2 regions of the Brucella sp. BE17 genome follow, and region 1 is predicted to be linked to the other one. Evidence: predicted binding sites of a transcription regulator. Region 1 holds the regulator's gene; the other holds the start of a gene.

Region 1 (3,191 bases):
AAATTCCGTAAAGATGCGCGGCGACAAGGTTTGTGTATTCTATGGTGAGAAGCAGGCCCTGTTCGAAGTTGATCTGGAGGTGCCGGAAAAGATGGTCACGGCGCTGATTGGTCCTTCTGGTTGCGGCAAGTCTACCTTCCTGCGCTCGCTCAATCGCATGAACGACACCATCGAGGGCTGCCGCATCACTGGCAAGATCACGCTCGATGACGAGGATATCTACGATCCAAAAATCGACGTGGTAGAACTGCGCGCCCGTGTCGGCATGGTGTTCCAGAAGCCGAACCCGTTTCCAAAGACCATTTATGAAAATGTGGCCTATGGACCGCGTATCCATGGTCTGGCGCGCAACAAGGCCGATATGGAAGAAATCGTCGTGACCAGCCTTCAGAAGGCCAGCCTTTTCGAGGAAGTGAAAGACCGTCTGCACGATGCAGGCACTGGCCTGTCAGGCGGCCAGCAGCAGCGCCTGTGTATTGCTCGCGCCATTGCAGTCAGCCCAGAAGTAATCCTCATGGATGAGCCATGCTCGGCACTTGATCCTATCGCCACCGCCAAGGTGGAAGAGCTTATCGACGAATTGCGCCAGAACTACACCATCGTTATCGTGACCCACTCCATGCAGCAGGCGGCACGTGTGTCGCAGCGCACGGCCATGTTCCACCTGGGCAATCTCGTCGAAGTGGGCGATACCGAGACGATGTTTACGGCACCGACCGAAAAGCGCACCCAGGATTACATCACCGGACGCTTTGGCTGACGGGTTCTCACGATTTCCATAACGAGGTTTATTATGGCTCAGCATACCGTTAGTGCCTATGACGATGAACTGAAATTCCTTGCGCAAAAGATCGCCGAAATGGGCGGTCATGCCGAACGCATGGTCGAGCAATCCGTGGCAGCCATTGTCAATGCCGACAATGCGCTGGCCCAGCGCGTGATTTCCGACGATCTCATTCTAGATGCAAGCGAGCGCGAGATTGACGATAAGGCTGTCATGATTATCGCCAAGCGCCAGCCAATGGCTGTGGATTTGCGTGAGATCATTGGTTCGATCCGCATTTCAGCCGATCTGGAGCGCGTCGGTGATCTGGGTAAGAATATTGCCAAGCGCGTTGCTGCTGTTTCCGAATCGAGGCAGCCGATCAAGCTTTATCGCGGTCTTGAAACGCTGGCAGAGCTGGCCCTGACGCAGTTGAAGGATGTGCTTGACGCCTATGCGACGCGCTCCGTGCAGCAGATCAATGTGGTGCGTGATCGCGATGACGAAATTGATGCGATGTACACCTCGCTGTTCCGCGAGTTGCTGACCTATATGATGGAAGATCCGCGCAATATTTCGGCCTGCACGCATCTTTTGTTCTGCGCCAAGAATATCGAGCGTATCGGCGATCATGCCACCAATATTGCCGAGACGGTCTATTATATCGTGACTGGCCTGCAGATGCCCACGGAACGCCCCAAGGACGATCTTAGCCACGGCATCGTCGTGGATACGCCAAGCTGAGGCAGACCGACCATTGTCGCTTTGGCGGGGAGCATGAAGGAATAGCGCGACGGCACAGGATCGATACTGGGGGATTTGATCTGCCGTTCGCGGATTTGAACAGGAAATACCGCATGTCACAGGTACCCAAAATCGCTGTGGTTGAAGACGAAGAAGCGTTGAGCGTTCTGCTGCGCTATAATCTGGAAGCCGAAGGCTATCACGTCGATACAATGTTGCGGGGGGATGAGGCGGAAATCGCGTTGCGTGAAAATGTGCCCGACCTTCTCATTCTAGACTGGATGTTGCCGGGCGTTTCTGGCATCGAGCTTTGCCGCCGTCTGCGCCAATGGCCGGAAACGGAACGTCTGCCGGTCATCATGCTGACCGCGCGTGGCGAGGAAAGCGAGCGCGTGCGGGGATTGAGCGTTGGTGCGGACGACTATGTGGTCAAGCCCTTTTCCACGCCGGAACTTCTGGCCCGCGTCAAGGCCATGCTGCGCCGCGCCAATCCGAGCCTGCTTTCGCATGTGCTCAAAGTGGGCGAGCTGGTGCTCGACCGCCAGCAGCACCGCGTTTACCGCAAGGAAAAGGAAATTCGTCTCGGACCGACAGAATTTCGCCTTCTGGAATATTTCATGATGTCGCCGGGCCGCGTCTTTTCGCGCAGCCAGTTGCTCGATGGCGTCTGGGGTCCGGACATCTATGTCGATGACCGTACCGTGGATGTGCATGTCGGACGCCTGCGCAAGGCGATCAATGTCAGCCGCGGTCTTGATCCCATTCGCACCGTGCGCGGAGCTGGCTACTCGTTCGGTTGAATTCTTTCCGCACTGAATTCAAGGTCCGCTTTCCAGCTGGAAGGCGGGCCTTGTTTGATATCTGCGCCAAGCAACACCAGTGATTCGCCTCGTCATAAAGATGAAAACCGGCTGTTTTCACGTAATATTACATTCACCACATCAAAGTTCATGGAACCGTTACGTAGTCAGAAATATGTGCCGGTTGATGTTCTTCGGCGATCATTTTCAAGAAGAAAACCTTGGTGGAAGAAGTTTTTCAGATTAAGGTAATGTTGTGACGCGTATTGCAAGCCGTTGAATTACAACGAATACCATCCATCTCGTCAAGGTCATGTATATTTAAGAAAATATTAATGATTTTGAACTATTTGCGCGGCGATTGAAAAATACGAAATGGTTTACTCCAAGTCAGCAAGGCGTCAAAGAAGCGATTGCAGAATTTGCTCTTTCGTCATTTTTTAGCCTAAAAGTTACAAAACTTTGGATATGACAAGTGAAGTAACGGGCGCGAGAAACTGATCTTCGTCCATTTTCAAAATTGCACCCCAGCCGTGCGCTTATGCTTTTTGACCGGCTGATTATGAAGGGTTCAGATATGCGAGTGAACCCGAGCTATGGAGTGTGCCATTGACGCGCGTGGGTAAATGGAAGCTGCCTGTTCTGGCGGGATTGATTGTAGCACCTTTTTTGGTGACGGGTTGCACGACGACCGGTTCCTCGGCAAAGAGCGATAAGACGGCGTCGACAAGTCACGTCAAGTCAGTCAATGGCGTCAAGACTTACACCTACACGGCGCGAGACCGCAATTGCCTTGAGCGGGCAATGTTCTTCGAATCAAATCGTTCAAGCCCGGACGGCCTCGTCGCTGTGGGTACGGTTGTCATGAACCGTCTCGCCTCTGG
Region 2 (3,191 bases), 390 kb from region 1:
CGGCAATGTCGAAGATCGCAACATTACCGTTTTGATCACGTGCAGCAATGACCGAGACTTCGCGCTCGAAATCGACAAAGCCTTCTAGAATGGCAGGGGCGTTTTTGATGGCCTCGATCGCGTCCTGCGCTTGTCGCTCATCAAGTGATGTCAGGCGAACCTGCCCCTTGCCGTCATAGCCAAAACGTCGGGTTTTCAGGATGCCCCGCTCGCCGAGCGCTGCAAGGGCTGCAATCAGACTTTCATGATCGTCAACCAGACGCCATTGCGCCGTCTCGATGCCGCTTTCATTGAGAAACTTCTTTTCGGTAAAACGGTCCTGCGAGATTTCAAGCGCTGCCGGAGGCGGCAGAACAATAGCGCTTTCAGCAAGGCCATCCACGGCACTGACCGGCACATTCTCGAATTCATAGGTGATGACATCGCAGGCCTCAGCTAGTTCGCCAAGCGCCGTCGAGTCATCATAGGCGGCAATGATCTGCCGGTTGGCAACCTGTGCCGCCGGGCAATCGGCCTGTGGTTCCAGAATGATCGTATTGAAGCCGAGGCGCGCAGCGGCGATCGCCAGCATGCGGCCAAGTTGCCCGCCGCCGATGATGCCGATGGTGGAACCGGGCTGAAGTGCGTTTATGTTCATCTTACACCTCGTTGGATGGGCGTTCGGCCACACTTTGCGTCTGAGCCAGACGCCATTCATCAAGACGGGCGGCAAGCGTATCATCATGAAGTGCGAGAACGGCTGCTGCGAGAAGCGCTGCGTTGACCGCACCGGCGCGACCAATGGCGAGTGTTCCGACCGGAATGCCTGCAGGCATCTGCACGATAGAGAGCAGCGAATCCTGCCCCGAAAGCGCCTTTGATTGCACGGGAACGCCAAAGACCGGCAGTGGCGTCATGGCCGCAGTCATGCCGGGCAGATGCGCGGCCCCGCCGGCACCTGCAATAATGACCTTGAAACCTTGGGCCTTCGCGCCCTTGGCAAAATCAACCAGCCGGTCGGGTGTGCGATGCGCGGAGACAATGCGGGCATCAAAGGAAATGCCGAGCGCTTCCAGCGTGTCGGTTGCATGGCGCATGGTTTCCCAATCGGACTGGCTGCCCATGATGATGGCGACGTCGGCACTCACGCTCATTGATCATTCCTGTTTCACTGCATTGATTTTTATAAAAGGCAAAGCCGGGCAGGCCCGGCTTGTTTGTTCCATGTAAAGCGCCCTCAGGCGATGATATCGGGAATGACCTGATCTTCAAGCTCCTGAAGCTTGTCCTTGATCTGGAGCTTTTTCTTTTTCATGCGCTGGATGCGCAACTGGTCACAGCCAACTTCCATCATGGCCTTGATGGCTGCATCGAAATCCGCGTGTTCCTGTTTCAGACGTGCGACGGCCAATCTTATCTCGGCCTGATCCTGATCGGACATGCGAAAGCCCCGTTCTTTTGAATAAACATACGGGCTGCGCCATCCCGTCAAAGGCACAGCATCCAGCCCGTTTGGTTGAGCCTTTATCACATTTTTCGTGATTGGAAAATGCTACCACGACAAATTCGACTTTAGACCAAACTCGTGCCAAACTGTCATGGTTCTGTCATGGGAGCGGCTGTCGAAGATAACAATCAATGACGCTTCCCTGGCAGCCGGGACTGTGTGTTCGGCCCGGAAAACAGGAGATGTGCCGGGCGTTTCATGCAGTTTGAGCAGACGGAGCAGCACAGCTTGAACAAAAGCCGGTTTGTTCCGTTGTTATTGTGGAAACAAAACAAAGGAGAACTGATGATGGCTATCGAGTCCCATCTTGCCACGCTCGAAAAGAAGCATGGCGCTCTGGAGCAGGAAATTTCCGAAGCCCTGGCGTCACCGGCAATGGATGATCTTCATGTTACCACTCTCAAGCGCAAGAAACTTCTGCTCAAGGAGCAGATTGAAAAAGTAAAATCCCAAGCCACCCGTCATTAATAATGAAGGTATTTTCGAAGAGCCGTTAGAGCGAACATCACGCCTACGCGGGTGTTAAACACGGTCGCTCTATCGTATTAAATGCGAGCATCTCGCTTTAAGGCTTGAGGAATTTACCAGAATGGTGAAGTTGGCGGCTGTGTCACAGCCGCCGCATATTTTTTTTACAGTTATTTTATTGCTTATTATTTTTCCACCGACCGGCGAAAATATCAGCCTTCCGTCTCTGCTCTCGGATCAAGGTTCAGCGCTTCAGGCGTTGCACCGCGCTCGGATGGCATGCTCTTGAACTGGTCTTTTTCTTCCTTTGGAAGCGCCGCACGCTGGCGAGAGCGGAAGAGGGCATAGCCAGTAATCGAAATATGCGCGAGCATGGTGATGGCAAACAGCCCCGAAGGCCAGAATATATCCATGGCAACCGCGGCAAGCAACGGGCCGAGCATGGTGCCGAAACCATAAAGCAGCAGCAGCCCGCTCGAAACTTTTACAAAGCTTTCCGCCGTTGCATGGTCGTTGGCGTGTGCTACGGCGACCGGATAAAGCGCATAGGCAAGGGCACCGTATAAGCCGGCCATAACGATGATGACGGTGCCATTCGAAGGCGCGGCAATGAAGGTTGCAAGGCCCATCAGGGCAGCGAGAGCCGCGACACCCGCCAGAACCAGCCGACGGTCGACAAGATCGGAAATACGCCCGACGGGAATTTGCATCACAGCACCTGCGGCAATGGTGGCGCTGACCATCAGGGCGATCTGTGTGGTTGAAATGCCGGACTGTGCGCCGAAAACAGCGCCCAGCGTACCCCAGGCACCATTGGCGATGCCGATCAATATGCAGCCGACGAAGGCGGCAGGAGAGTTGCGGTAAAGCGCCTTGAGGTCGAGTTGCACTTCGGTGAGCGGCTTTGGGCTGACGGCGGTGGAAATGGCGGTGGGAATGAGCGCCAGACAGAAAAACACGCCACAGATCATGAAGAGATGGTCGGAACGCACGTCACCAGCTGCGACCAGCATCTGCCCGGACATGGTGGCTCCGTAGTTGACCATCATATAGAGGCCGAAAATCCGCCCGCGCGATTCATTGGTAGCACGCTCGTTGAGCCAGCTTTCGATTACCATGAAAGCACCCGCCATGGCAAAGCCGGTGAACGCGCGCAAGATGACCCAGCTCGTCGCGTCAATAAAGATGCCCGATAAAAGGGCGATAATCGCAGCCGAAGCGGCAAAGCAGCCAAAGG

What was found. Region 1 encodes PhoB, which activates phosphate uptake and scavenging genes when phosphate is short. Its sites were predicted from a motif close to TGTCATNNANCTGTCAT; they were not measured.
Positions count from the first base shown of each region.
Region 2: a site for PhoB is predicted at 1,574-1,590, ahead of AAIB41_RS07950 (DUF465 domain-containing protein). Genes of this name have one in related genera too.

Region 1 covers NZ_CP154467.1:2,020,618-2,023,808, forward strand. The annotation lists gene pstB (phosphate ABC transporter ATP-binding protein PstB) at 1-760, shown strand, start outside; gene phoU (phosphate signaling complex protein PhoU) at 791-1,507, shown strand; gene phoB (phosphate regulon transcriptional regulator PhoB) at 1,621-2,307, shown strand; gene AAIB41_RS09840 (cell wall hydrolase) at 2,917-3,191, shown strand, end outside.
Region 2 covers NZ_CP154467.1:1,631,202-1,634,392, reverse strand. The annotation lists gene AAIB41_RS07960 (5-(carboxyamino)imidazole ribonucleotide synthase) at 1-637, opposite strand, end outside; gene purE (5-(carboxyamino)imidazole ribonucleotide mutase) at 639-1,127, opposite strand; gene AAIB41_RS07950 (DUF465 domain-containing protein) at 1,217-1,420, opposite strand; gene AAIB41_RS07945 (DUF465 domain-containing protein) at 1,772-1,954, shown strand; gene AAIB41_RS07940 (MFS transporter) at 2,167-3,191, opposite strand, start outside.